2 regions of the Sphingomonas sp. RB1R13 genome follow, and region 2 is predicted to be linked to the other one. Evidence: predicted binding sites of a transcription regulator. Region 2 holds the regulator's gene; the other holds the start of a gene.
What was found. The regulator LexA, encoded in region 2, represses DNA repair genes until DNA is damaged. The targets are predictions, from matches to a motif close to GTTCCNCNCTTGTTCT.

Region 1: the regulator LexA is predicted to act here: its motif matches at 11,098-11,113, upstream of recA (recombinase RecA).

What each region holds. Positions count from the first base shown of each region.
Region 1 is NZ_JAXOJM010000002.1:194,029-208,987, forward strand. It holds gene aspS (aspartate--tRNA ligase) at 1-576, shown strand, start outside; gene U1700_RS07125 (polyphosphate kinase) at 628-1,359, shown strand; gene greB (transcription elongation factor GreB) at 1,366-1,878, opposite strand; gene U1700_RS07135 (lytic transglycosylase domain-containing protein) at 1,878-3,869, opposite strand; gene dapA (4-hydroxy-tetrahydrodipicolinate synthase) at 3,958-4,833, shown strand; gene smpB (SsrA-binding protein SmpB) at 5,183-5,665, shown strand; gene U1700_RS07150 (DUF2062 domain-containing protein) at 5,665-6,225, shown strand; gene U1700_RS07155 (response regulator) at 6,289-8,667, shown strand; gene U1700_RS07160 (response regulator) at 8,709-9,068, shown strand; gene mscL (large conductance mechanosensitive channel protein MscL) at 9,174-9,596, shown strand; gene U1700_RS07170 (multidrug effflux MFS transporter) at 9,593-10,846, opposite strand; gene recA (recombinase RecA) at 11,188-12,255, shown strand; gene U1700_RS07180 (dicarboxylate/amino acid:cation symporter) at 12,260-13,579, opposite strand; gene U1700_RS07185 (TIGR01459 family HAD-type hydrolase) at 13,675-14,481, shown strand; gene U1700_RS07190 (elongation factor G) at 14,478-14,959, opposite strand, start outside.
Region 2 is NZ_JAXOJM010000002.1:560,251-575,209, forward strand. It holds gene U1700_RS08920 (SurA N-terminal domain-containing protein) at 1-1,949, shown strand, start outside; gene U1700_RS08925 (anthranilate synthase component II) at 1,933-2,535, shown strand; gene lexA (transcriptional repressor LexA) at 2,601-3,254, shown strand; gene U1700_RS08935 (VOC family protein) at 3,257-3,613, shown strand; gene U1700_RS08940 (ComEC/Rec2 family competence protein) at 3,621-5,681, opposite strand; gene gltX (glutamate--tRNA ligase) at 5,755-7,179, shown strand; gene U1700_RS08950 (citrate synthase) at 7,176-8,465, shown strand; gene U1700_RS08955 (sensor histidine kinase) at 8,515-9,858, opposite strand; gene U1700_RS08960 (DUF2336 domain-containing protein) at 9,851-10,891, opposite strand; gene U1700_RS08965 (hypothetical protein) at 10,947-12,137, opposite strand; gene U1700_RS08970 (hypothetical protein) at 12,254-14,554, shown strand; gene U1700_RS08975 (DUF1467 family protein) at 14,567-14,848, opposite strand; gene U1700_RS08980 (ribonuclease J) at 14,853-14,959, opposite strand, start outside.

The DNA of each region.
Region 1 (14,959 bases), 370 kb from region 2:
CGCGTCGGCGAGCAGCTCGGGTTGATCGAACAGGGCGCATATAAATTCTGCTGGATCGTCGACTTCCCGATGTTCGAATATGACGAGGAGGCCAAGAAGGTCGACTTCAGCCACAATCCCTTTTCGATGCCGCAGGGCGAGCTCGAAGCGCTCGAGACCAAGGACCCGCTCGATATTCTCGCGTGGCAATATGACATCGTCTGCAACGGCGTGGAGCTGTCGTCGGGTGCGATCCGCAACCATCGCCCCGACATCATGTACAAGGCGTTCGAGATTGCCGGCTATTCGCGCGACCGGGTCGACGAGAATTTCCCCGGGATGATCGGCGCCTTCAAATATGGCGCGCCGCCGCATGGTGGATCGGCACCCGGGATCGACCGGATCGTCATGCTGCTGGCCGAAGAACCCAATATCCGCGAGGTGATCCTGTTTCCAATGACGCAAAAAGCCGAGGATCTGATGATGAACGCGCCGGCGCCGGTCAGCGATCGCCAGCTCAAGGAATTGTCGATCAGGCTGGTCGTCGATGGTCCCCGGCCCGGACAAGCGGCGACTGGTCCCGGCGTGGGAAACTGATCGGGGGTAAGCGATTGCGGCGCCAAATCGGATGCGATACGCATCCGCCCCGTGGCGATCGATTTAACAAAATTTGAACGAGGCGACTCGGGCGTGACGGTCGAGGAGGGTCGGCTTGCGGCGCTCCAGCTGGCGCAGGTCGTTCATCGTCGACGCGCGATCATCCTGTTTGACGGGCTGGATAGCGCGGGTCGGCGCGGCGCGTTGCGGAGGCTGGCGGCGCAGTGGGACCCTTGCCATTTCGCGGCGCATGATTTCTCCGGGAGCGACAGCGACCGCCACTGGCTGGCACGATATTGGGCGAGCCTGCCCGGGCCCGGCGACGCGGCACTGTTCCACGGCAGCTGGTATCGCGAGGCCACCGAGGAGCGGGCGCTGGGCCGACTGACCGACAAGGCGTGGGCGCGGCGGGGCGACGAGATCAACGAGTTTGAAGCCCAGCAGCGCGACCATGGCACGCTGATCATCAAGCTGTTCTTCCATGTCCGCGCCGATGTGCAGTCCGAGCGGATCGCCGCGCGCGATGCCGATACGTGGCGCCGCTGGCTTGTGCCACAGCAGGACCGCCAACCGGCGCGGGACAAGCAGATGGCGGCGTGGACCGACTTGCTCGGCAGCAGCAACACGCGCTGGGCCCCGTGGACGGTGATCGACGCCAATGGCGATGATGCCGGGGCGTCGGCGGCGATGGCCGCGGTGGCGGCAGCACTGGCCAAGGCGATCCCGCTCGATCCGCCCGAGAGCGCCGACAAGGTCGTCCCTATCGGGCAGATCCGGGCTTAGGCTAGACTAGCTGGCACTGGGATAACGGATCGCGATCACTTCATAGCTTTTCTCGCCCGCCGGAAGCCGGACGGTGCGCTCGTCGCCGACCTTCGCGCCGATCAGGGCCCGGGCGATGGGCGCGGTCCAGTTGATCATGCCGGCGGTGGCGTCGGCTTCGTCCTCGCCGACCAGCGTCATGGTCCGTCGGGCGTCGTCCTCGTCGGCCAAGTCGACCGTCGCGCCGAAGCGGACGCGGTCACGATCGATCTGCGCGGCAGGGTCGATGATCTTGGCGTGCTTCATCACCCTTGCGAGATAGGAGATGCGCCGGTCGATCTCGCGCAGGCGCTTTCGGCCATAGATATAGTCGCCATTTTCGGAGCGGTCGCCGTTGCCCGCTGCCCAGCTGATCGTTTCGACCAGCCTGGGCCGCTCGCCGCCGAACAATTGTTCATATTCTGCGCGGATGCGGTGGATTCCGGCAGGCGTGATGAAGCGGGGGAGGCGCTTGTCGTCCTCAACCTCGATATCGACCATCAACCGGGGCGCGACTTGCCGAGATATTGCGAAAGGTGAACCGGTCCTGCGGGCTGTAGCGTGGGGTTGAGCCGGTCGTAGACCACGCTGTTTTCGAGCACCCGCTGGACATAGCCGCGGGTCTCGCTGAACGGGATGTCTTCGATCCAGCGGATGATGTCGACGCCCGGCTGGCGCGGGTCGCCATTGGCGTTGACCCACTTGCGGACGTTGCCGGCGCCGGCATTGTAGCTGGCAACGGCGAGCGGATAATTGCCGCCCCATTGATCGACCAGCCGAGCGAAATAGGCGCTGCCGAGCATCATGTTGTAGGCCGGATCGGACATCAGCCGCGACGGGTCATAGGCGACGCCCATCTTCTCGCACTGCTCGCGTGCAGTCGGCAGCATCAACTGCATCATGCCACGCGCGCCGACGCCGCTTTGGGCGCTGCGGTCGAAGCTTGATTCCTGGCGGGTGATGCCATGCGCCAGCGACCAGTTCCTGCTCGTTGCCGCTATCGAGTAAGACGGAAAGGCGGGCTTGTAATAGAAGGTCGCGCCCTGGATCCGGGCCGAGCGGGCGGTCCACACGCCGAGGTCGGGTCGTCCGATCGACAGCGCGAACTCGGCGGCGAGGACGCGATCGGTGTCGGTGGTAACGCTTTCGGACAGGGCGCGGATGAACACGGTCTGCTCCTCGCGGCGGCCGCTGGCACCGAGATAGCGGACAGCACGGACGATGCGCTTTTGCTGGAACATGCTGCGCTGACTATCGTCGGCAAGCATCGTCGGCAGGGCGAGCGGGGCCGGGACCGGTCGGCCAAGGCGTTCGAGCGCGAGCTGGCCGTAGAAGCTTTCGGGGACTGCGCCGGCGCGTTCGAAATAGCGGTTGGCGCCTTCCATCTGGCCAGCGGTGGTCGCGGCGCGGCCGGCCCAATAGGCGCCCTTGGTCATCACCTGGAGCGAGCGACCGCCGCGCGAATAGCGGTCGAATAGCGCGACGGCGTCGGCCGGTCGGCTAAGGTAAACCAGTGCGACTTCGCCACCGAGCCAAGTGAGGTTGGTATAGTCGTCGCGCACTCCGAGTGGCTGGAGCGCGACCTCGGCGCCGGTCGGGAACAGGTCGTCGACCTGGCGGGCGATGTCATAGGCGGTCTGATACTGGCGATCGGCAGCGGCGCCGCGAGCCAAGGTGGTGGCGAGTTCGAGATAGGCTTCGGGATTGGCGGGGCGCGCGGTGAAGCTGTGCTGGCGGGCCATGAGATAGCGGGCGCTGGCCTCATTGCCGGTATCACGCAGGTAGCGGGCGCGGTCGAGGAGGAGACCGCCGTCGGTCGCGACCTCGGCGGCGACGGCGCTGTAGAGCGTCTCGGCGTCGGGGGCACGGCCTTGCAGGGCGAGGCGTGCAGCGAAGGCGGGTTTGCGGGCTGGGCTGGCGTAATAGAGCATCCGCGTGGCGTCGGCGGGCTTGCGGGCGATCAGGAGCGCGTCGATCCGCTTGTCGTAATCGGCAAAGCTCAGCTTGCCGGTGAAGCGGGTCATCAGGCTGGCTTCGTCATAGGCGCCAAGGTCGGGCGCTGACAAAGCAGAACGGGCGGCGGCGAGGGCTTCGGTCGGGCGGCCGGTGGCGGCGAGGGCCTCGGCGAGGCGGGCGTAACCATTGCCGGTGACGGGTTTAGTCGACTGGAAGAAGCCGGTGACGGTCGCCGGGTTCTCGCCGGGTCGCATCGCCTTTTCGGCTGCCTTGCGCATCCCGGCCTCGCCCGGCCAGCCGGGATTGGCCATGACGAAGCGGGCATAGTCGGCAAATGCATAGCCTTCGCTGCCGCGCAGCCGGCGCCAGTCGGACAGGGCATAGTCGATGTCGCTCGAAGCGGCGTATGGCGCGGCGGTGTAAGGCGAGGGCGTCGTCGTGCTGACGGCAGGCACAAGTCCGGCCTGCATCGCGGCACCGGCGGTGGTCGCGAGGAAGATGGGGACGAGGAAAGCAAGGCGGCTCATGCTGGACATGATGACACTAGGGTCCTTATCAGCCGGTGAACGAAAACTCCGGGTTCGATCTTATGGGACAGCGGACTCCGCTGGAAGGAAATAATATATGTTTTCCGGGTCGATACCGGCGTTGGTGACGCCATTTACGGCAGGGCGTGTCGATGAAGAGGCGTATCGAGTCTTCGTCGAGTGGCAAATCACCGAAGGATCGACCGGACTGGTGCCGTGCGGCACCACTGGCGAGGTCGCGACGCTGAGCCACGAGGAACAGCACCGGCTGTTCGCGCTGACAATCGACCAGGCGAAGGGTCGCGTGCCGGTGATCGCCGGGTGCGGATCGAACAATACGGCGACCGCGATCGAGCATATGCGGGTGGCCGCCGACATGGGCGCCGACGCCGCGCTGATCGTGCTGCCTTATTACAACAAGCCGAGCCAGGCCGGGCTGCTGGCGCATTTCGAGGCGCTGGTCGAGGCGTCGCCGCTGCCGATCATCGTCTATAATGTACCGGGGCGGACGGTCGCCGATATCTCGGTCGAGACGCTGGCACAGGTGGCGAAGATGCCGTCGGTGGTGGGCATCAAGGATGCGACGGGCAGCCTTGGTCGGGTCACGGCGCAGCGGCTCCAGTGCGGGACCGATTTTTGCCAATTGTCGGGCAATGACGAAACCTCGCTTGGCTTCAACGCGATGGGCGGGGTCGGGTGCATCTCGGTCAGCGCCAACGTCGCGCCGCGGCTGTGTGCCGAGTTCCAGAAGGCGTGCCAGGAAGGGCGGTGGGACGAGGCGCTGGTGCTGCAGGATCGGCTCTATCCGTTGCACGACGCGATGTTCGCCGATGCCTCGCCGGGGCCGGCCAAATATGCGCTGAGCCGGGTGCGGCCGGGGTTCAGCACCGAGGTGCGCCTGCCGATGACCGAGCCGTCGGCTGAGGCGCGGCGAGTGGTCGATGCGGCGCTGGCGCATGCGGGGCTGGTGTAAGCGAGCGAGCGGAAGCGACCGGCGAGCAAACAAAAACCCGGTAAATTGCTATTCTCCGAACGGTAGGCTCGCGAATGTTCACACATGTTCGCGGTCGTGACGATGTTTTTTGGTGCTCTGCGCCGGGTTTTAGGGGGCGGAATGCACGGGCCAAAGATCGAAAGAGCCGGGCCGACGAATCGGGCTTAAGTGGCAATGGCAGGTCGAGGTGGCTGTAGGACAGTTTTTTCTGCTCGCTGTGGAGCCGCGCGAGTGCTGAGTTCCTTTTTCGACCGGGATCCCGGCCTCCGCCGGGAAGACGCCGGTTGTCGGCTTCCCTAACGCCTCGCTCGTCCCTATCTCCCCCCCTATGGGCAAGCCGCTTCCTACTCCGTTCGACAAGGTCAAGGTCGTCGCCGAGAACCGGCGGGCGCGCTATGACTATTATGTCGAGGAGCGGTACGAGGTTGGGATCGAGCTGAAGGGTACCGAGGTCAAGGCGCTGCGGGTCGGCGAGGGGTCGATCGCCGAGAGCTATGCGATGGTCGAGGATGCCGAGGTGTTCCTGGTCAATTCGTCGATCCCCGAATATTCGCACGGCAACCGGATGAACCACGAGCCGCGGCGCAAGCGCAAGCTGCTGCTGAACGGGCGCGAGATCGCCAAGCTGCATGGCGCGATCAATCGCCAGGGGCTGACGCTGGTGCCGCTGTCGATCTATTTCAATTCGGCCGGGCGGGCCAAGGTCGAGCTGGCGATTGCGCGCGGCAAGAAGGCCCATGACAAGCGCGAGGTCGAGAAGGAGCGCGACTGGAAACGTGAAAAGGGCCGGCTGATGCGCCGCGACGTCTGATGGCGGGATTTGCCGCGTTCGTTCGCCGCCATGTCCCGACGCGCGAGACAATCCACCATTATCGACTGCTGCGGCCGTTTTCGCGGCAATTGAGCCAACCGAACCTGTGGCACCTCAACCATCGGTCGGTGCCGCGTGCGGTGGCGCTGGGGCTGGGGATCGGGGTGATCATTCCGTTCATGCACACGGTCGTGGCGGCGTTGCTGGCGATCCCGGCGCGGGCCAATATCGCGGTCGCCGCAGCAGTGACGCTGGTGGTCAACCCTTTGACCATCCCGCCAATCTATTATGCTGCCTACAGGATCGGCAAGTGGGAGCTTCGGCGCGGATCGGACGTCGATCCGGTTGCGGCGGCCAACGTGTCGGGCGAAGTGGCGCGCTTCCTGTTCTGGATCCACCACGCATCGGGGCCGATCGCGCTGGGCATTTTGACGATCGCGGCGGGATCGGCGTTGGTGGGGTATGTGGTCAGCGCGTTTTTCTGGCGGCGCTGGATCTTCAGCAAATATCGCGCCCGGCGGACGGTGCGGCGGATCGATCGGCGGCGGTCGGCGGGCTAGTTGTTCGGGCGAAGTTTACACGCGCGCCCTTGCGCCGAGCGGGTGGGGGCGTATCGGTAGCGGGTGCTCCACCGAAGCCTTGCCCCGCTCGACGCGCGCCTGATCGAGGAACCGATCGACCGTGGGCCGCGCTGGCTGGTGCCGGCGCTGGTCGCAGCGGCGGCGGCGAGCGGGGCGATCCTGTTTTTCGCAGTCGGGGCGATGCCCTTTGCGTGGTTGTTCTTCGCGGGCTTCGTCGCGATGCTGGTCGCGGCATTCGTGATCGAAAAGCGCGCTTCGAGGGCACCCTTGGGTGAAATGGTGGCGGTGCCCGACCTGACGCTGATCGGGACAGCGCTGGGGCTTCATGCCGAACCCGCCGCCGTGACCGATGGCGAGGGGCAACTGCTCGTCGCCAACGCCGCCTATAGCGAGCGATTTGCGGGATCGCGGACGCCGCACGAGCTGGGCGGGAGCCTGCCCGAGGCGCGCGCCAAGGCATGGCGCGACGGTCATGCCTATGCCGCACTGGATGACGAGCATGGCGTCCGGATCGAGCGGGTGGGGGCGCGCGGAGACTATCTGCTGTGGCGTTTTCCGCCGCCGCCCGAGCCCGATTACCTGACCGCCGCGTCGCGCCGCATTGCCGGATCGGCAGGCGAGCGCCTGGCCGCGGCGGGGGTGCTGACGGTGCTGGTCGACGGCAATGGCAGGCTGCTGGCGGCCAACAAGCTCTTTGCCGACCGTGCGCTGAGCAACGACGAGGCCGGTGGCGGAGCGGGGGATGCGCCTTTCTATGCGAACCTGATCGAGGCGGTCGACGGCGACCGGGTGCGGCTTCGCGCCGAGGGCGAGAATGGCGGGGTGCTACGGAGCATCCACGTGCCGCTCGACCCGGTCCATGACGATGGCGGGGCGGCCACGATCCACCTGATCGATCAGGCCGAGGCGCCGTCTTCGGGGGGTGTCGCCAATATCCAGGCGTTGCTCGACGTGTTGCCGGTGGGGCTGGCGCTGGTCGACCGCGACGGGCGGTTTATCACGGCGAACAAGGCGTTCCGGACGGCGGGCAACGTCGCCGAGCTGCCGGCCTATCCGGGCGACCTGGTGGTCAAGGAGGACAAGGGCGCGGTGGCCGATGCGGTGCGGCGCAATGCGCGCGGGCCGGCGATGTCGGGCGACCTGGCGGTGCGGCTGGCGCAGCAGAAAGGCGAGCCGGTCGCGTTGACGATCGCCGGGCTGCGCGGGCTGGGCAATGCCGCGGTGCTGTTGCTGCTGAAGGACAATAGCGAGGAAGCGAAACTCAAGCGGCAGGTGGCACAGGCGACCAAGATGCAGGCGGTCGGCCAGCTGGCCGGGGGCGTGGCGCATGATTTCAACAATATCCTCACCGCGATCATCGGCCATTGCGACCTGATGCTGATGCGGCACACGCCGGGCGACAGCGATTATGACGATATCCAGCAGATCAGGTCCAATTCGAACCGCGCGGCGGGGCTGACGCGGCAGTTGCTGGCTTTTTCGAGGCAGCAGACGTTGCGACCGCAAGTGTTGCAATTGCCCGACGTGGTGTCGGAAGTATCGCATTTGTTGAAGCGGCTGCTGGGGGAGACGGTCAATCTGGTGCTGAAACATGGCCGTGACCTGGGCCCGGTTCGCGCCGACCCGGGGCAGCTGGAGCAGGTCATCGTCAATCTGGCGGTCAATGCGCGCGACGCGATGTTCGGCAATGGCGGCGGCGTGCTGACGATCCAGACCTATTCGGTACGCGCCGACCAGGTCGCCGAGCTGGGGTCGGACATTTTGCCGATCGCCGATTACAGTGCGATTTCGATCGAGGACACGGGGACGGGAATCGCGCCGGGTATCCTGGGCAAGGTGTTCGAGCCGTTCTTCACGACCAAGGAAGTGGGCAAGGGGACCGGACTGGGGCTGTCGACGGTCTATGGCATCGTCAAGCAGTCGGGCGGGTTCATCTTTGCCGACAGCAAGGTCGGCCAGGGCACGCGCTTTACCATCTATCTGCCGGTCCACGCCGCCGACAAGGCTGCGGGGACGCCCAAGCGGGTGGCCAAGCCCAAGGACAGCGAGCTGTGGGGAACGGGCACCGTGCTGCTGGTCGAGGACGAGCCGATGGTCCGGCAGGTTGCCGAGCGCGCGCTGACTCGGCACGGCTATACGGTGATTACCGCGACCAATGGCGAGGAAGCACTGGAAGTGCTGAGCCGCGGCGAGCCGATCGAACTGTTGGTAAGCGACGTGGTCATGCCGCTGATGGACGGGCCGACGATGGTCCGCGAGGCGCGGAAGACCCGGCCCAAGCTGCCGATCCTGTTCATGTCGGGTTATGCCGAAGAGCAGCTGAGGAAATCGATCGATATCGACAATGTCGCGTTTTTGCCCAAACCCTTTTCAGTGCAGGAACTTGCCGAAGCCGCGCGCAAGGTATTGCTCGCGAAATGAAACGCGCTTGCGCGGTTCGAACGCACTGCTAAGGGCATAGAGTGGGGAAAACGCATACCATCCTGATCGTCGAGGACGAGCCGCTCATTGCGATGATGCTTGAGGATTTCCTCGACTCGCTGGGCCACACGGTCAAGGGCATTTGTGAAAGCGTCGGCGAGGCGCGGATCGCGGTCGAGGAAGGCGGGTTCGACCTGGCGATCCTCGACGTCAACCTCAAGGGCGAGAATATCTGGCCGGTGGCGAGCGAAATGCGCGCGCGGGGGATCCCGTTCGTGATTGCCAGCGGTGGCCATGTCGACCCGCCCCCCGCCGAGTTCAACAATGTCCCGATGATCGACAAGCCCTACACGATCGACCGGGTCACCCCGGCGATCGACGAGGCCCTCGCCAACGCCTGACGGATTTCGAGTTGTAAAACTCCGGCCCGCCCCCCCCTCGCGCGACGTTCCAAGATGCTTATGATGCACCGTGAGTGGTCCCGGGGGGCCGCCATCGGGGAGCACATCATGAGCGGATTTCGAGACTTCATCACCAAGGGCAATGTGCTCGATCTTGCCGTCGCGGTGATCATCGGCGCGGCCTTTGCCAAGATCGTCACCAGCTTGACCGAGGACGTGATCATGCCGGTCGTCGGCGCGGTCTTCGGCGGGCTCGATTTTTCCAACTATTACATGCTGTTGAAGCCGGTTCCCGATACCTTTCATGGCCCGATGACCTATGCCGGGTTGAAGGCTGCGGGGGTTCCAGTGCTGGGCTATGGCGCGTTTGCGACGGCCATGGTCGCTTTCCTGATCCTGGCCTGGATCATCTATCTGATGGTCCGCGCTGCCGCCCGCGCGATGCCCGCTGCCGAAGTGGTCGTGGTCGCGCCCGAGGAAGTGACCCTGCTGCGCGAAATCCGCGACTCGCTGAAAGCTCGCGGTTAAACGGGATCAGCTGACGACTGGGCGGGGAGGCTCTCGAACAGTTTTCCCCGTTCGGTGGTGAATGTGATGGCGGCCGCCGCTAGCCCGCACAGCATCATGCCTGTCAGGAAGGGCAGGACGGTCAGGTCAAACAACTGGCCGATGACGAGGCCGATCAGCGCGCCGCCGATCGAACTGGTCACCCCCTGAATCGATGAGGCAGTGCCGGCGACCGATTCCATATGAGTCATCGCCAGCGTCGAGAAGTTCGACGAGCAGAAGGCGAACGACACGAAGGTGATCGCCTGGAAGACGACGAACAGCAGCAGCGTTTCATGCCCGCTCATCGCCACCGCCCAATGCGCGATGCTGGCGATGACGAAGCCGGCGAGACCGGCATGGCCGACCTGCCGAAGCCCGAAGCGACCGACGATTTTCGAATTGGCAAAGGCCGCCCCGGCCATCGGCGCGGCGCAGGCGGCGAATACCAGCGGCACGCGCTCAGGAGCGTGGAAGGCATCGGCGGTGATCTGCTGGATCGATGCAATATAGGCCGACAGCGCGCCGAACAGCGCGGTCGTCGCCAGCGTGTAACCGACCGACAGCCGGTCACCGGTCACGACCCGCGACGCCTCAAGCACCGCACTCGGCATGATCGAGCGGCGATCGCCGGGGTGAAGCGTCTCGGGCAGGCGGGCGAGGGTCCAGGCGAGGACCATCGCGGCATAGCCCGCCAGCAGGTAGAAGATCGTCGACCACGGCGCGATGGTCAGCACCGCCTGGCCGATCGACGGGGCGATGACGGGCACGACGAGGAAGGTCATGAAGACCAGGCTCATGACCTGTGCCATCGCCTCGCCCTCGAACAGGTCGCGGACGATGGCGGTGACGAGCACCCTGGTCGAGGCGGCCGCCGCGCCCATTGCCGCACGCCCGGCGAGCAGCAGGCCGAACGTCGGCGCAATTGCGCAGCCGATCGCGAGCAGGGCGTATAGCGAGAGACCGGCGACGAGCAGTGGGCGGCGGCCGAAGCGATCGGCTAATGGACCCCAAGCCATCTGACCAACGCCGAGCCCAAGCGTGTAGGCGATGATGACATATTGCTGGTCGTTGGGGCGCGTGACGCCAAGACCATGGGCGATCGCCGGGAGCGCGGGGAGCATCATGTCGATCGCAAAGGCATTGAGCGCCATCAGCGAAGCGAGGAGGACGACGCTCTCGCGCTTGCCAAGCCGTGAACGGCCGGCGTGGGGGAGGGCCGATTGAAGCATGGGCGGGCAGTGGGCCATTTTGTTCGCAAGTGCAACATTGGCGGCGGCGGGGTGATGACGGCGCGCGGAAAATCATTTCGTGCCGGGGCGATTTGCTGATAGTCAGAGCGGGCTCGGGCACCCTTTCGGGAGGCCAAGATGATGCATGATTTCCTTTCTTGCCGCGGCTGGAAAGCAAGCGCGCGGAGGGTCATCCGCTGCAGTGCGCATGGCCACGCAATCGCCGACTCCAGGAAAATCGAGGCACCCGTGTTCTTTGCTTGTTCCATACGAACAAACGGTGTACGCCACCCTTATCGGGATGCCGCATGATGCGCGCGATTGACGAAGGGACCGGGGTCATGGCAGCGAATTTGAAAGTCGTAGCGGGTGGAGACAAGGTGAGCACGGACCGGGAAAAGGCGCTTGAAGCCGCGCTGGCACAGATTGATCGCGCCTTTGGCAAGGGCTCGGCAATGAAGCTGGGCAGCCGCGAGCTGGTCGAGATCGAGACGATTTCGACGGGATCGCTGGGGCTCGACATTGCGCTGGGCGTGGGCGGCTTGCCGCGCGGGCGGGTGATCGAAGTCTATGGCCCCGAAAGCTCGGGCAAGACGACCCTCGCGCTCCATGTCATTGCCGAAGCGCAGAAGAATGGCGGGACGGCGGCGTTCGTCGACGCCGAACATGCGCTCGACCCGGCCTATGCCAAGAAACTGGGGGTCGATATCGACAATCTGATCGTGTCGCAGCCCGATACCGGCGAGCAGGCACTCGAGATTGTCGACACGCTGGTCCGGTCGAACGCGATCGATGTGCTGGTGATCGATTCGGTGGCCGCGCTGGTACCGCGGGCCGAGATCGAGGGCGAGATGGGCGACAGCCATGTCGGTTTGCAGGCGCGGCTGATGAGCCAGTCGCTGCGCAAGCTGACCGGATCGATCAGCCGGTCGAAGTGCATCGTGATCTTCATCAACCAGCTGCGCATGAAGATTGGCGTGATGTACGGCAATCCCGAGACGACGACGGGAGGCAATGCGCTGAAATTCTATGCTTCGGTCCGGCTCGACATCCGCCGCACCGGGCAGATCAAGGATCGCGACGATATCGTCGGCAACACAACCCGGGTGAAGGTCGTCAAGAACAAGGTCGCGCCGCCGTTCAAGCAGGTCGAGTTCGACATCATGTACGGCCAGGGGATTTCCAAGGTCGGCGAGATCCTCGACTTGGGCGTCAAGGCCGGGATCGTCGAGAAGTCGGGCGCCTGGTTCAGCTATGACTCGATTCGCATCGGCCAGGGCCGCGAGAATTCGAAGACCTATCTGATCGAGAATCCCGAGATTGCGGCGCGGATCGAAAACGCCGTACGCGGCAAGAAGGACGAGGTCGGCGAGGCGCTGATGGCTGGACCCGAGCCCGACGAAGACTGAACGGTCAGGCCCCGGGTTCCGCGCCCGGGGCGAGTGGCGGCGCATGGCTCGGGGCGTGAGGCGGTTCGATGTCGATCTCGCGTTCGGGGTCGAGGTCGCCCTCCCATTTGGCGACGAGCACCGAGGCGACGGCATTGCCGACGACATTGGTGGCCGAACGGCCCATGTCGAGGAAATGGTCGACCGCCAGGATCAGCAGCAGTCCGGCCTCGGGGATTTTGAACATCGACAGCGTTGCGGCGATGACGACCAGGCTGGCGCGGGGAACACCGGCCATGCCCTTCGAGGTGATCATCAGGACGAGCAGCATGGTGACCTGCTGGCCGATGCTGAGGTCGATGCCATAGGCCTGCGCAATGAAAATCGACGCAAAGGTCATGTACATCATCGAGCCGTCGAGGTTGAACGAATAGCCCAGCGGCAGGACGAAGCTGGCAATGCGCGGCGGGACGCCGAACCGCTCGAGGGCCTCCAGCGTGCGCGGGTAGGCAGCTTCGGACGAGGCGGTCGAGAAGGCGAGCACGATGGGGTCGCGAATGTAGCGGACGAGATCGCGCGCGCGGCGCCCGACCGCTAGGAAGGCGATGCCGATGAGGATTGTCCACAGCAGCGCGAGCCCGAAGTAGAAGCTGCCGACGAAGCGGCCGAGGCTCGACAGGACGCTCGGGCCATTTTCGATGATGGCGCTGGCGACCGCGGCGAACACCGCGAAGGGCGCCGCGCGCATGACGTAATCGGTCAGCTGGAGCATGACCTGAACCAGTGCCTCGATTCCGCGGACGAGCGGGCGGGCGCGCTCCCCGACGGCGGTGATCGCTACCCCGAAGAACACCGAGAAGATGACGATTGGCAGAATCTCGTTCTTGGACATGGCTTCGAAGATCGACGCCGGGACGAGATGGCTGATGAAATCCTTGAGGTTGAACGCGGCAGTCTCGACCCCGCTGGCCGCCGTCGCCGGGGGCAGGGGCAGGCCGATGCCGACCCCGGGATGGAGCAGGTTGACGAGGAGCAGGCCAAGCGTGAGCGAAATCAGGCTCGCGAAAATGAACCAGGCGAGCGAGCGCAACCCCACGCGGCCGAGTGCGGCAACGTCGCCCATATGGGCAATGCCGACGACGAGGGTGGAAAAGACCAGCGGCGCGATGATCATCTTGATGAGCCGCAGGAACAGCGCGGTGACGATCGAGAAATAGCCGGCGATGTCCTTGAGCTGCGCGGCGGCGGCGGGGGTGCCGTCGTCGATCACGGCATTGACCACCCAGCCGGTGATGACGCCCGCGAGCAGCGCGAACAAAATGAAGCGAGTCAGTTTCTTGGCCAAGTTCTCGGGTCCCCGGATCGTTGCGCCGAACGAAGCCGCTGCGCGCGGCTGCGTCAAGCTTTGCGGCGCGGGGACGCTTGGGCTAGCGCGCGGCAATGAACGAGTTTGACCTTGCCGCGATCGACGCACGCTATTCGACCCTGCTGTGTGACATCTGGGGGGTGCTCCATGACGGCGCGGCGCTGTTCGACGGGGTCGAGGCGCGGTTGCTGCAGTGGGCGGGAGAGGGGCGGTGGATCGTCCTGATTAGTAATGCGCCGCGAACGGCGGCGACGGTGCAGGGACAATTGGACGCGCTGGCGCTTTCGCGGCGGGCCTATCACGCGATCACGACCGGGGGCGAGGCGGGGATATCGGCGCTGCTCAAGCTGAGGGCGCCGGTTGGGTTGATCGGCACGCGGGGGGACCGGGATGATCTGGAGCGTGCTGGGTTGGTGATCGCCGCCGAGGGCTATCGCGACCTGGCGTGCACCGGGCTCGACGAGGCGCGCGACAGGGTGGCGGATTATGCCGGGCAATTGGAGCAGCTTGCGGCGGCGGGGGTGCGGTTGCATTGCCTTAATCCCGACCGGGTGGTGATCGTCGCGGGCCAAGCGGAAGTGTGCGCCGGGGCGCTAGCCGATGCCTATGAGGCGATGGGCGGCGAGGCATGCTGGTATGGCAAGCCTTATCCGGCGATTTACGATCATGCGCTCGAGCTGGCGGGGAACCCGGCGCGCGAGACGGTGCTAGCGATCGGCGACGGGTTGGTGACCGACGTGATCGGGGCGGCGCGGAACGGGCTCGACTGCCTCTATGTCACAGGCGGGATAAGCCGTGGCGAGGGGGTCCCGGTCGACTTTGCCGAGACGCACGGGCTCGGCGACTGGCGACCGGTTGGGGTGGTTTCGACGATCGGCTAGGCGTGTTCCGGGATTTCGCCGTTGGTGATTCTGTCTGCCAGCGGGCCGTTGAGTTCGGCGAGATGGTCATATTCAGCTTCGTAGGTCGCCAGGCCATGGCTGAGCGAGCGCAATTCGGCCTCAAGCCCGGTCAGTTCACTGGTCGGGATGAGCGCGTCGATGCGGTCCCATCCGTCCCAGCCCGAGCGCGGGGCGAGCCCGACCATCTGGCCGCGCCGACTGGCGACTGCCGAGCTGGCCTTGCTCGCCGCGCTGGCCGGCGTGACGATCGTCAGCCGGTGGACGGGTTCGAGCAAGTGCGACGCAGCCTCGGCCAGCGCCTCGTTCATTGCCAGGCGGCCGGCCATGCGGAAGGCGAGTTCGGACGAATCGACGCTGTGGTAGCTGCCGTCGGTGAGGGTCACGGCGACGTCGACCACGGGGAAGCCGAGTGGGCCGCGGGCGAGGGCTTCACGGACGCCCTGTTCGACCGCAGGGA
Region 2 (14,959 bases):
TGCTCGACAGTTTCCGCCGCCTGTCCAAGTCCAAGATCGGCACCGGCATATTGGTGCTCGTCCTCCTGCTCATCCTCGGCAGCTTCGCGATGGGCGACATCAACTCGATCAAGGGCGCGAATTTCGGGCTCGGATCGACCACGCTCGCGAAGGCCGGCGACGAGGAAGTCAGCGATCGCGACATCACCGAGGCGATGGACCGCGCGCTCAACCAGCTGCGCCAGCAGAACCCGGCTGCGACCTATGCCGACCTCGCCCCGCAATTTAATCAGATCATCGATTCGATCATCCAGGCGCGCTCGTTGAGTGCCTTTGCCAGGGACAATGGATTTGTCCTGTCGCAGCGGCTGGTCGGGGCTGCGATTGCCCAGATCCCCGCCACGCGCGGGCTTGACGGAAAATTCTCCGATGCCTCCTATCGCCAGTTCCTGGGCCAGCAGCGACTGACCGACGAAGGCCTGCGCCGCGTGCTGGGCCAGCAGATCATCCAGCAGATGTTCCTTGCCCCCGCCGCCGCCAACGCCCGCCTCACGGTCGGGCTCGCCGCGCCTTACGCGTCGATGCTGCTGGAGGAACGCGAGGGCGAACTGGCGATCATTCCGGTCAGCGCCTTCACCGCCGGCCTTGCCCCGACCGACGCCCAGCTTTCCGCTTATTACGCCACTAGCAAGGCGCGCTATACCGTGCCCGAGCAGCGCAGCCTGCGGATCGCCCGCTTCGGCCAGGCACAGGCCGTTGCCACGCCACCCTCGGCGCAGGAAATCGCGACCTATTATACCGCGCACCAGGCCGATTATGGCGCCAGCGAGACTCGCGTCCTGAGCCAGGCCGTTGTCGCCGATGCCGCCGCCGCCAATGCACTTGCCGGTCGCGCCAGGACCAGCCCCTTCGCCGCTGCAGCCCAACCCGCCGGGCTCAGCAACGCAGACGTCTCGGTCGGCCCCCAGACGCTCGCCCAGTTCACCGAGCTGGCCGGCGCCAAGGTTGCCAGCGCGGTGTTTAATGCCACGGCCAAGCCGGGGGCAATCGTCGGCCCGATCAAGTCCGATCTCGGCTACCACATCGTCCGCATCGAGAGCATCAAGGCGAGCGCGGGCAAGAGCCTGGCCGCCGCCACGCCCGAAATCATCGCGAAGCTATCCGTCGACAAGCGCAAGGATGCCCTCAGCGACCTGGTTGACCGGATCCAGACCGAGATTGAGGATGGCGGCAGTTTTGCGGATGTCATCGCGCGCAACAAGCTGGCGGTGGTCGAAACCCCGCTCATCACCGAACAGGGCAAGCAGCTCGGCAACCCTGCCTTCACCCTTCCACCCGAGCTTGGCGGGGCGCTCAAGTCGGGCTTCGAACTGACCGCAAACGACAAGCCGGTGGTTGAAACGCTGCCCGCCGACGCTGGATTTGCGCTGGTCTCGGTCGGCCAGACCGTTGCTTCTGCGCCCGCGCCGCTGGCCCAGATCCGCGCCCGCGTCGCGGCCGACTGGACTACCCAGCAGGGCCTGGCGCGCGCCAAGCTTGCCGCCGAGGCGATCGCGGCCAAGGTCGCCGGTGGCCAGAGCTTCGCCCAAGCAATCGCCGCCGCCGGGGTCAAGCTGCCTCCCGCCTCGCCGATCCACGCCCGCCGTGCCCAGCTTCAGCAGGCCCCGCCGCAAATCCTTCCGCCGCTCAAGATGCTGTTTAGCCTCGCCCAGGGCCGCAGCCGGATGGTCGCGATGCCTGACGCCAATGCCTTTGCTGTCATCCGCGCGGTCAAGGTCATCCCCGGCAATGCGCTCAACCAGCCCGCGCTGATCGCGCAGGTCCAGGGCCAGTTCCAGGAAGGCGCGTCGCAGGAACTGGCTGACCAGTTCCTCAAAGCGGTCCAGGCCAAGGTCGGGGTGGTACGCAACGAGGGCGCGATTGCGGCGACCCGCCAGCGGCTCGTCAACCCGGGTGCGGCCGCGCAATAAGCGCATGTCCGCCCGGCTGTTGATGGTCGACTATGACGACAGCTTTACCTTTATGCTGGTCGACCTGCTGCGCGTCGCCGGGGCGCAGGTCAGGGTCGTGCGTGCAAGCGAGATCAGCGTCGGCGACGCAATGGCCGACGATGTCGACGGCATCATCTTGTCCCCAGGTCCAGGCCATCCGCGGGACGCGCCGACCGCCATCGCCATCGCTGCCGCCTGCATCAGCGCCGGGCGTCCGCTGCTCGGCATATGCCTCGGCCACCAGGCGATCGCCCTAAGCGGTGGCGGAACGATCCGCCGGGTTCGCCCGGTTCATGGCATGAGCAACGCGGTCAATCACCACGGCGCGGGATTGTTTGCGGGACTTCCAGCGCGGTTCAATGCCACGCGCTACCACAGCCTGGCGGTCGATATTCTGCCCCGCGAATTTACTGCAAACGCGTGGAGCGACGATGGCACGATCATGGGCTTCAGCCATCATACGGCGCCAATACACGGGCTTCAGTTCCACCCCGAAAGCATTGCCAGCGAATATGGTCCGGCGCTCGTCGGGGCGTTTGTCGGCGTGGCTGAAAAGGGCGCTTGACGCGGTCGGCGACGTTGCCTACACGTTCCGTATCTGTTCTTACTGGAACCTTAGAGGACGCGCCCATGCTCACCGCCAAGCAGCATGAACTTCTCAGCTTCATCAATCATCGCCTGGGCGAGACCGGGATCAGCCCGAGCTTCGACGAGATGCGCGAGGCACTTGAGCTAAAGTCGAAGTCGGGAGTTCACCGGCTGATTTCGGCGCTCGAGGAACGGCAATTCATCCGTCGGTTGCCTAATCGTGCGCGCGCGCTCGAAATTTTGAAGATGCCCGATCTCGCGGTCGCGAAGCCCGCGCCGATCGTTGCGCCAACGCGGATCCGCGCAGCGGCGAATGACCTTATCGAAATTCCAATGCACGGCCGGATTGCGGCGGGAACGCCGATCGAGGCCTTGCAGGGTACCGAAGCGTTCGCAGTGCCCGCCGCACTGCTCGGGCCGGGCGAACATTATGCGCTCGAAGTGTCAGGCGATTCGATGGTCGAGGAAGGCATACTCGACGGCGACTATGCGCTCATCCGAAAGGTTGACACGGCGCGCGAGGGGGAGATTGTCGTGGCCCTGATCGATGCCGCCGAGGCAACGCTCAAGACATTCCGCCGTGAAGGCCAGATGATCCGCCTCGATCCGGCCAATCGACATTATCAAGCCCAGCGTTATCGTCCCGAGCAGGTCCAGATCCAGGGCCGGCTGGCGGGCCTGATCCGGCGCTACTGAGGATGGGCGACGAACCGGCGGGAATTCGCATCGATTATGTCGAGCTGCCCAGCCTGACGGCGCATGAACTGACCCGCGCCTTCTACACCAAGGCGTTCGGTTGGCGCTTTGCCGATTACGGCCCCGACTATTCGGCGACCGAAGGCGGCACGGTCGATGTCGGGCTCAACGGCCAGCATGACGACGCGCTGTCGGCACCGCTTCCGGTGGTTCGGGTCGAGGATCTCGACAAGGCGTTCGACGCCGTGGCGGATTCAGGCGGAATCATTGCCCGACCGATCTTTGCTTTTCCGGGCGGGCGGCGATTTCACTTCATCGATCCGTCGGGCAATGAGCTCGCGGTGTGGAGCACGCGCTAGGCTCTCGCTAGCGAACCCCCGACCATGGATGCTGCCCGACGCGGTCAGCGACGCTCTCGACCTGTGGTTCCGCGCCAAGGACAAGCGACAGGCCACCGCTCTGGCCAAGCGAATCTCGGTCCAGCTTGAGCCAGCGCGGGGTGCAGCCGCGCGGCAGGCGGCGCTCGGCGACAACGATGTCGGCGCGGGCACAGGCGGCAACTGTATCGGCCCAAGGTGCAAGATAGGCCGAGCGGAAGGCGAGGATGTCGAATCGGCGGCCGTCTCGCTCGATCGAAAAGGCGCAGGCGTCGTCATTGCAGCGTGACGAACGATCGTCCTCGATCCAGCCCGTCTCTCCGTCGAAGCCGGCACTTTCGGCGAACAGGCTGCGGGTAAAATCACCAGCACGTTCGCGCAGCATCTGCGGCGCGCCGTCGGGACCGATGACCGCGACATGGCGACCGTCGCCGCTGACCAGCAAGTCGGGCGTCGCGACGCTGATCGCGGCCAGGGCACCGGCGGCCAGCGGCGCAAGCCCCCATGCCCGTACCCTGCCCCGCCACAGGCAACACCAAAGTCCGCCCAGCACCATCGCCACGAACGCTGCGGTCGGCATTGTCGGCAGCATCGCGACCGCACCAGGCAATCCCGCGACACGGTGCGCGATCCACAGCAGGGCATCGAGCGACCAGCCCGTCGCGACCCACAACGGGTGCCCAAGCCCGACCGCGTCAAGCGCTAGCGCTGCGGCCTCGAGCGGCATCGACACAAAAGTTGTCAGCGGGATCGCCACGAGATTGGCGATCACCCCGTAGAATCCGGCGCGATGAAAATGATACAGAGCGAACGGCATAAGCGCGAATTCGACCGCCAGCCCGGACAGCAGCAATGACGATATCCGCCGCCCGAGACGCTGGAGCGGATGCTCCTCCCGCGCCGCGAGGAAGCGTTTGACCGGGCTGAACTCGTGGAGCGCGATGATCGTCGCCACCGACGCGAAGCTCATCTGGAAACTCGGCCCCACGACCGCCTCGGGGACGAACAGCATGACGATCACGGCGCCGGTCGCAACCAGGCGCAGGCTCATCGCTTCTCTCCCCAGCGCCATCCCCGCGAGGACGAGCAACGCCGCTACGCAGCTGCGAACCGTCGGGACCTGCGCACCCGTCAGCAGCGTGTAGCCGATCCCGGCTGCGGCCGCGGCCGCGGCGGATACCAGCATCAGGTTGAACCGAAGTGCCAGCACTTCGCTCAGCGCGAGCAGGCGCAGCGACAGGAACATCGTCGCCGCGACCACTGCGGCGATGTGCAGCCCGCTGACCGACAGGAGATGGGCAAGCCCCGAGCGGCGCATGGCGTCAGCGTCGAGCTTGGAGATGGCGTTCTGATTGCCGGTGGCAAAAGCAGTGGCTACGCTTCCCGAGGGGCCCGGGAGCGAGGCCTGGATATGCGCGTCGAGCCGGCTGCGTAGCCCATCGAGCCCCGAAAGCGGCGCCGAACGGGTTACGACGACCTCCCCAAGCGACTTGCCGACCGCGCCGAGCCCGTTGAACCAGGCGTCGCGGGCGAAATCGTGCCCCCCGGGGAGGGCCATCGGTGGCGGGGGCGCGAGGCGCGCGCGAAGCTGCACCGTGACGCCGCTGTTGAGGCCGGACGGCGCTTGGTCGAGGTCGAGGGTCACGCGGACCAGAGGTGGCAATTTGGCGTCTGCCGGGGCGAGTGTAAGGCGCAGCTTGCCGTCGGCGACGCGCGGCTCAACCTTGGTCACGGTCGCGGCAAAACTGGCGATGACCGGGCGATCGATGCGCGGCGCGGCGACCGTCGCCGAGCGCGTCCACGCCAACCCGACGCCGAGTGCAATCAGCGCGCCGAGCCAGGCCAGCACCATCCCGCTACGGCCGGGTACAACCAGTAACCCGGCGAGCAGCGCGGCAGCGGCGATGCACAGCAAGGCTTCCCACTGGATTGGGCCAGCCAGCCAGAACCACAGCCCAACGCCGAGTCCCAGCGCGACCGCCGCCCACAATGGCAGCTGGTTGCGCTGGCGCTCGAGGAACAGCTCCAGCCCGCCATGGACGCGCGCCATTTGCCCGCGGATGTGCAACGCTGCCAGTGGCAGCGGGGAACCTGCTATGCTACGGGCGCTCGCCCACTCCATGATGCCCCCAAGACAAAGGATCGGCCGCTTGACCGCAAGGCCAGTAGTTACACGGTTCGCGCCATCGCCAACCGGTTTTCTTCATATCGGCGGCGCCCGCACTGCCTTGTTCAACTGGCTGTTCGCGCGGCACCATGGCGGGCGCTACCTGCTCAGAATCGAAGACACTGACCGCGCTCGATCGACCCAGCCAGCGATCAACGCGATCATCGACGGGCTCGACTGGCTCGAGATCGGCGGCGACGAGCCTCCGGTGTTCCAGTTCGACCGCGCCGGACGTCATGCCGATGTAGCCGAGGAATTGCTCGCCAAGGGGCAGGCCTATCGCTGCTATCTGACGTCCGAAGAACTCGCCGAACGGCGCGCGACGGCACAGGCCGAAAAGCGCCCGTTCCGCTTGGTAAGCGAGTGGCGCGAGCGCGACGCCCCCGCCGATGGCCGCCCGTTCGTGGTGCGGATCAAGGCGCCGACCGATGGCGAGACAGTAATCGAGGACCTCGTTCAGGGCCGGGTGACCGTTGCCAACGCCGAGCTCGACGACATGGTCCTGCTGCGCTCTGACGGGTCGCCGACCTACATGTTGGCAGTGGTGGTCGACGATTCCGACATGGCGGTGAGTCACGTGATCCGCGGTGATGACCATTTGAACAATGCCTTTAGGCAGTTAACGATCGTTCGCGCGATGGGATGGGAGGAACCCGCCTATGCCCACATTCCGCTTATCCACGGACCCGATGGCGCCAAGCTGTCGAAGCGGCACGGCGCGCTGGGGGTCGATGCCTATCGCGACGAGCTGGGGATACTGCCGGAGGCGCTCGTCAATTATCTGCTGCGGCTTGGGTGGGGTCATGGCGACGACGAAATCTTCACCCGCGATCAGGCAGTGGAGTGGTTCGACCTCGATCATGTCGGCAAGGGCCCGGCGCGGATGGACTGGAAAAAGCTGGAAAGCGTCAACGGCCACTACATCCGCCACGCCGACGACCGTCGCCTCGCCGAGTTGGTTGCACCAGCCCTCGGAACTGACGCAGCGGGGCGCGAACGGCTCGTCGCCGCCATGCCCGAGCTCAAGGCCCGGGCGCATGATCTCAATGGCTTGGCCGATGGTGCTCGCTTCCTGTTCGAACAACGACCGCTGACGATCGAGCCTGCCGCCGTCGCCCTGCTGACGGGCGAATCGCGGGGTTTACTGGCCATCACGAGTAAAGCCTTCGCCGCGCTACCCGACTGGAGCCTTGAAACCATTGAAGGAGCGGTTCGCGCCGTCGCCGAAGAGACCGGCCAAAAACTGGGGAAGATCGCCCAACCGCTGCGCGCTGCGCTCACGGGGCGCACGACCTCACCCGGAATCTTTGACGTCCTCTTGCACCTCGGGCAGGGCGAAAGCATTGACCGCATCAACGACCAGTTGGAGCCGACCGAATGACCGAGCCGACCACCATCAAGACCGGTAGCAGTGAAAAAGCCTACACTACCCTGCCCGGCACGGTGGGCCCGGAAGTCGTCGATATCCGCAAATTCTATGCCGACACCGGCATGTTCACCTACGATCCGGGTTTTACCTCGACGGCATCATGCCAGAGTGCGATCACCTACATCGATGGCGATGCCGGGATATTGCTCCATCGCGGCTATCCGATCGACCAGCTGGCTGAGCAGTCGAGCTTCATGGAAGTCAGCTATCTGCTGCTTCACGGCGACTTGCCGAGTGCGACCGAACTCAAGGACTTCAGCTGGACAATCTCCCGCCACACCATGGTCCACGAGCAATTGTCGACTTTCTACCGTGGCTTCCGCCGCGATGCACATCCGATGGCGATCCTGTGCGGGGTGGTTGGCGCGCTGTCGTCATTCTATCATGACTCGACCGACATCACCGATCCCAAGCAGCGCATGATCGCGTCGCACCGGCTGATCGCCAAGATGCCGACCCTAGTCGCGATGGCGCATAAATATTCGGTCGGACAGCCGTTTCTCTATCCGCAAAACGACTTGTCCTACACCGGCAACTTCCTGCGCATGACCTTTGGCGTCCCGGCCGAACCCTATGAGGTCAATCCGATCATCGAAGCGGCGATGGACAAGATCTTCATCCTCCATGCCGATCATGAGCAAAACGCCTCGACCTCGACTGTCCGGCTGGCGGGATCGTCGGGTGCGAACCCGTTTGCCTGCATGGCGGCGGGCATCGCCTGCCTGTGGGGACCCGCGCATGGCGGGGCCAACGAGGCTGCGCTCAACATGTTGCGCGAGATTGGCGACGTGAAGCGAATTCCCGAGTACATCGCGCGGGCAAAGGACAAGAACGATCCGTTCCGCCTGATGGGCTTCGGCCACCGTGTCTACAAGAATTTCGACCCGCGCGCGAAGGTGATGAAGGCGACTGCCGACGAGGTGCTGAAAGAACTTAACATTACCGATCCGGTGCTCGACGTTGCCAAGGAGCTTGAGCATATCGCGCTCAACGACCCCTATTTCATCGAGAAGAAACTCTATCCCAATGTCGATTTCTATTCGGGTGTGATCCTCAACGCGATCGGTTTCCCGACCGAGATGTTCACCGCCTTGTTCGCCCTGGCCCGCACCGTCGGCTGGGTTGCGCAATGGAACGAGATGATATCGGACCCCGAGCAAAAGATTGGACGTCCGCGCCAACTCTACGTCGGGCAGACCGCGCGCGACTACATGCCGGTCAGCAGCCGTATCGGCTAAAGTTTATTTCAGTCGAATTGGTGCCGACTCATCTTGGGTGGAAAAGACCCTAGGCCAGCGGCAATTCTAGAGTGAACCGCGCGCCGGTGCCTGGCGCGCTGTCAAGCTGGACTTCGCCGCCCATCGATTGCGCTAGGCGGCGGGCGATAGCCAGGCCCAGCCCGGTCCCTCCGGCGTCGCTGTCGAGCCGTTCGAACCGCTGGAAGATTCGCTGCTGGTCAACGAGCGGGATGCCCGGGCCCTGGTCGGATATTGTCACCCGAGCGACGGCGACATCTGCGACGATCGAGATGGTCACGGCCCCCTCGTTCGGCGAATGACGAACCGCATTGCCGAGGATGTTGACGAGTATCTGGACCACTCCGCGTTCCTCGCCCTCGGCAAAAATGGCTGTTGATGGGTTGATGGAAACACGGACCCCGCGGGCTTCGGCACTGGCGACGGTAATTGCGATCGCTTCATTGGCACAGCCGCGCAGATCGACGCGGTGCGAGGCAGCAGCGCCCTCGCTCATCGTGCGGATGACCGACATCAGGTGGCGCCCGGCGGCGGCGATGTCGGTCGCGTAATTGGCATAGTCGCTGCGCAACGGGCCATCGCTGCGCTCGACGATCTTGTCGGCGGCGGCAATAATCCGGTCGAGCGGTGAGCGAAGCGCGGCATCGAGCCCGGCGGTAAAGCCTCTCCCCTCTGGCGCGGCGACGGGGACAACCGACAGCGATGGCGCGGGCGGCAGGGCGCGCCCGGCGAATCCAGCAAATTTGCCCGCTTCGTCGCGAAGCACTTCTCCCGATAGCAGGAGCGACACACCATCGCCGCTCCGTGGGCTCGCCTGCTGTCCAGAGAAAGGCGCGCGAGCGGCCAGCCCAGCGAGCAGCGGCAGCGTGCCGTCGTCATCCTCGTCGAGCTTAAGGTAGCGAGTCAGCGGCTGGCCCATGGCGTCGACCGGGTCAATCTTGAGCCGCTCGGCCAGATCCGGCGCGAGCGCAGTGAGTTTCAGCTCTGAATCGGTCGCCCACTCGCCCATCGCCGGATCACGCGCGACGGTCGCGTCATCGTCGGCGGCGAGGACAAGGTCGAGGCGCGGGGCGGCGGCGGGGCGCGGACGCCAACCTTCAATCTCCAGCGCGACCTCGTCGCCGTCGAGCGTGGCGCGGACCCACAAGTCATAATCATGGTTCGCGCCGGCGGCCGTAACCGGGCGTGACAGTGGCACCCCAAGTTCGCGGGCGAGGCGCACCACTGCGGCAATCTGCGGCAGCGCAAGGCGGCCGCCAAGCGACGACCCGGCCTCGAGCTGGAGCGCGGCCAGCGGCGGATCGGCTGCCACCAGTCGGCCTGCGGCATCGACTCGGCCTGTGACGATTTGCGGATCATCGGGCGCGCTAGCCATTGCGCAGGACCCGGCGAGCATCGCGATAGGAAGCAGGCAGTCGCCACTCGCCGCGCCGATCCTCGACGGCCTCTTCCCCGAACTGATCGAACATCGCCATTTCGGCGGCGGGATCGGCAATCCCCGTCAGCGCGCCGAGATCGGCCACGAGCCGCGCCGCTGTCGGTCGAGCAAGCCCGGCAAGCCGCGCGAGCAGCACCAGCCGCCCCTCGCCGCCGGCAATGAGATGATCCCAGCTGCGGTCCTCGGGAAGTCCCCCGCGCCGCGCAAGGATCGCCGCGAGAAGCGCCGTCTCACCCTCGGCGGCGGCGTCTGCCACCAATGCATCGTCGAGTCGGCCAGCGCGTTCGAGCATTCGCACTAGCGCGGCAAGCATCGCGTCGATCCGCTGATTTTCATCATGGCGCGAAAGCAGGGTTCCAGCCCCCGCAGCGAGCGCGCGGTCGATTCCGGGATGTGCGGGGAGCGGCTGGCGGATGCCAGCGGCAACTGCATTGACCACCGCGACGGCTTCCTCGGCGGGAAGGTCATCGAACAGCAGGCGGCCTTGGCCATAGCGATCGCGGCGTCGGCCGCGCGCGATCACCAGGGCCATGGCGCAGGCCGCGAGCTCGCCATCGCTGTCTGCAACCCAGCGCTGGACGAGCGGCGGACGGCCGGGCTGCTGGCGCAGCTGGAGGTTGGCGGCGAGGCGCTGCTCGTCGGCGCGCCGCAGGAGCAAGGACACAAGTACCGGGCGATCGAGCAGTCCGCTCGACCACAGCCGGGCGATCAGCGCATCATGTCCCTCGGCGGCGATCGAATCGAGCCCATCGGTGAGCCCTGCGACAAGTTCGTCGGCAATAGTCGAGACGAGATCGTCGAGCATCGTCGTCATCAGCGCCCGCTCCTGCTCGGACAAGCGCGCTGCGGGATCGAGGAAGAAGTCGCGACGGACGGTATCTAGCCGGATCCACCCCGCGCGGCGCGCAGGGTCGACCGGGCGGTCTGCTGCTCGGGCAGCGATCGGCCATTCCTCAGACATCATCATCATCGGCGACCATTAGCCGATTGAAGTTAACGCCGCCTCAATCCGCTTTGGGGCGGTTTCAGTCGCCAACAATGCGGTGGCGCAAATGCTGGACGAGAAAGAAGCTGCTCGCGGCATAGAGGACCAAAACGGCGAGCAGGCCATTCCACCAGCCTGCGACGGCAAAGGGCAGCGCCAGGAAAATGGCATTGCGGCGCGAGAAGATCCACGGCTCGAACGGCGCTGGCTGTCCCGCGCGCTCGATCCGCAGCGCCTGGGCGAACCCGCATGCCGACAGCGCCGCAATGAGCGGTCCCCACCCGCCTCCGCCGTGGCGAAAACTGTCCCATCCCAGAGCCAGGAGCGCAGCCCCTGCAGCGGGCCACAATGCGCGCTTGGTCCACAACGCCCGCGACAGGGGTTTCAGCCGAAGCGTTCCGAGCCTCGTCGCGACAAGATCGAGCGGGGTCGAAAGGACCAGCATGGCAAGCGCTTGCCACAACCAACTTCGCGTAAAGGCAAAGGCCGCGGCCAGCGTCAGGGACAGCGCGGCGCCAACCAGCCACTCCGGCCTGAGCCGCGTTTCCATCAGCCGTTCGGTCGCGAATTCCTCAATTATCGGCAGCAGGAAGCGGCTGGCGACGTCATGCCGCTGCCCCCGCGACGCGAGCAGCAGGCGTTTTTCGAATCCGCCCAGCGCCTCGGCATTGTCGGCAAGCAGCGGCCCACCCCCCGGCCCATCGAGCCGGATCAAGCGCGCCCCGCCCTGCACCGAACGACGCAGCAAGGTCGACTGAAGGTCCCAGTCGCCAAGCATCGCCGCTGTCGAGCCGAGCGTCGAGCTGCTTACCAGCGCAATGCCCGCCCAGCGATTGCTGCTGTCGATCCGCTCATACGCCGCATGGGCTTCATCGTCGGGCAGAGTCGCGATCGCGGGTTCGTCGAGCTCGACCAGTCGAGCAATGTCGCCAACGTCGGGAGCAATGCCGTCGGCCAGCTCGAGGATCAGCGTGCCCGCCTCGAACCGCGACGCTGCCTCGTTGCCGTCGCTGACCGGGATGACGCTGATCCCTTCCTGGCGCAGCCGATCCATCGCGTCCTGAAGCGCGACGGGAACGCGCTCGACCAGGATCACGATCGGCGCCGCGCCCGCCGCTTCGACACAGCGAGCCTGATATTCCAGCAGGGTCCGGCCGGCGAGCGGAAGCAGCGCGCGAAGCTCGCCGCGGTCGTCTTCCTGATAAGCGCCGATCAGCGCGCCCAACGTCATGCCCGTCCCCGTATCCCTCTGGGTCCGCCTTAGGCCAAGGCACGGGCGCAAGGCCAGCCTGACCGGCACCACTTTGTTCGCTTTGACTTAGAGCCGAAGATGGTAAACTATCCCTTATGGAACCGCACCCACTCCGCTCCGCCCCGTCCGAAGGCTCGCGCGATGAGGTGCCGCTTGGCGCCTACGCCGATCCAGTAATCGACGAGGTCGGCTTCAACGTCGGCCAGTGGGAAGAAACGCGTGCCGAACATGATGGCGCGGGCGGGCGGATGGTGCTTGGCTGGGCGCTCGCGGTGCTGGCGACGCTGTGGCTGGCCTACAGCGCATGGTCGGCCGGGCGAGCCCTTGGCGGCGTGCCTCTCGATGCCCCGGCGCTGGCGCAATGGATTGCGGTCGTGACCGGGCCGTTGGCGCTGCTCGGGCTTGGCTGGCTGATGTTCGGGCGGACCCGCCGCAAGGAGGCCGAACGCTTCACCCGATCGGTGATCGCGATGCGCAACGAGGCGCGTTCACTGGAAGGGCTGTTGGCGGTGCTTGGCACCCGGATCAGCGAAAGTCATGACGCGCTTCGGTCGATGTCGGCGCAGTTGATGACCTTGGGCGAGGAAACTGCGCAACGCCTTGGCGGCGTGACCCGCGAACTCGACGAGGGATCGCAGCGATTGTCGCAGCATGGCGCCGCGCTCGATCAGGCAACCAATGCCGCGCGGACCGATATTGGGGTGCTGCTCGCCGACCTACCCGTGGCCGAAGCGCATGCTGTATCGATGGCTGCGCGGCTTCGCGATGCAGGCACAGACGCCGCGCGCCAAGCCGAACTGTACGCGGCACAAATTGCCACGCTGACCGAGCGCACCGCAGCAGCCGACGTCGTGGTTGGCGATGCCTCCGGCCGGCTGGTCACCCACCTCACCCACATCGAAAGCGCCAGCGCCGCCGCGCGCGCCCAGCTCGAGGAAGTCGCCGCCTCGCACCGCAGCGAAATCGAGAGCTTGCTCGGCCACGCCGCCGACGCGCTCGACCAGATCCGCAGCGGAATCGACGCGCAGGCCGCGACCGTCGCCGCCCTCGTTGCACAAGCGTCGGCTGGACTCGGCCAGGCCGGGATCGAATCGGCACAGGCGCTCGGCAGCCACCTCGGCTATGCTACCAATGCGCTTGACGGCCTGTCGAGCCGGGTTGCCGAACAGGAACGCGCATCGCAGCGACTGATGGCCGATCTCGACACCGGGCTAGCCTCGCTCGATGAGCGATTCCAGCAACTTGCGCAGGATGGCGATCACCGCGCCACGACCATGCTCGGAGCACTTGGCCGGGTCCGCGGGGAATTGGCCGCGCTTGGCGAACTGGCGAGTGGGCATGACGGACTGGTCGACCAGCTCGCCCACCGCACCGATGCCATGCGCGGCGCGGTCGAGGAATTGACCGATCATGTGCGCGATGCGCTGACCACGGCGCTGACCGAGGCCGAGAGCGGTGCTGCACGCCTGGTCGGGCAAGTCGAAACCACCCGCCCCGCGATCGGCGAAGTCCGCGATGCGGCGGTCGAGGCGAGCGAGCGACTGGCGAGTGGCGCCGGGGCGATCGAGGCACAGCATGATCGACTAGCCGCGCTGCTGGCGGCGGTTGACACCGGAATTGGCGGCGCGGAAACGCGGCTTGGCGAGCTTGGCGGTGCGATCGCTGCAGCAACCGCCGATGCCGACCGGTTGGCGCATGAAACCGGCCCGGCACTGGTCGCGGCGATGATGCAGGTACGCGAAGCCGCTGCCCACGCCGCCGAACGAGCGCGCGACGCCATCGCAGCAGTTATTCCCGAAAGCGCCGCAAACCTCTCCGCCGCTGCCCGAGCGGCGCTCGAGCAGGCGGTCCAGGCGACCGTCGCCGAGCAGTTGCGCGACGTCGAGCGGGTCGCGGTGCGCGCGGTCGAAGCGGCGCATGGCGCGTCCGAACGACTGACCCGCCAGATGCTGACGATCGGTCAGAGCGCGTCTGCACTCGAAGCGCATATCGAGCGCAATCACGACGCCCAGCGCCAGAATGACAGCGACGAATTCGCCAAGAAAGTCGCGCTGCTGATCGATTCGCTTCACTCGGCCTCGATCGACGTCGGCAAAATCCTGTCCGACGAAATCGACGACAAGAACTGGACCGCTTACCTCAAGGGCAATCGTGGGGTGTTCACGCGCCGCGCGGCCCGGCTGCTGGGCGGCGGAGAAGCTCGCGCGATCACCGCGCACTATGACAATGACCGCGAGTTTGCGGGCTCGGTCAATCGCTACGTCACCGACTTTGAATCGATGCTCCGCCGCGTCATGGCCGAGCGTGACGGCGGCATCATGGCGGTGACGCTGATGTCGTCGGACGTCGGCAAACTCTATGCGGCGCTCGCTGCGGCGGTCGACCGCAAGCGGTGATCCGGCAAGGGCTTAGCCTTGGTTGCCGAAGATCCGGTGGTAAAAGTCGAAACTCTCGGTGCCGACCCAGCCGTAGACCCAATTGAGGTCGTAGAGCGTGAACAATGCCGTCGCGATGATCGCCGACCGGACGGCGTGGCGCTTCACATCGAACCGATGCGGCGCGCTGTCGGCCTGACCCGCGACCTTGGCGGTACCGGCTTCCTCATCAGTCCTGACTCCGAATGACAGCGACACGAACGCCACCGCGACGAAGAACAGGAACCAGATCGCGATCGACGCGCCGATGCTCATCGCGTCAATTCAATTCGATCAGGCTGACGTCGATCGTCGGCTTCTTGCCAGTCCACAAGGTGGCGCAACGGCGGACTGCCAGACGAACCGCCTCAAGCGTCTTGGCGGGGT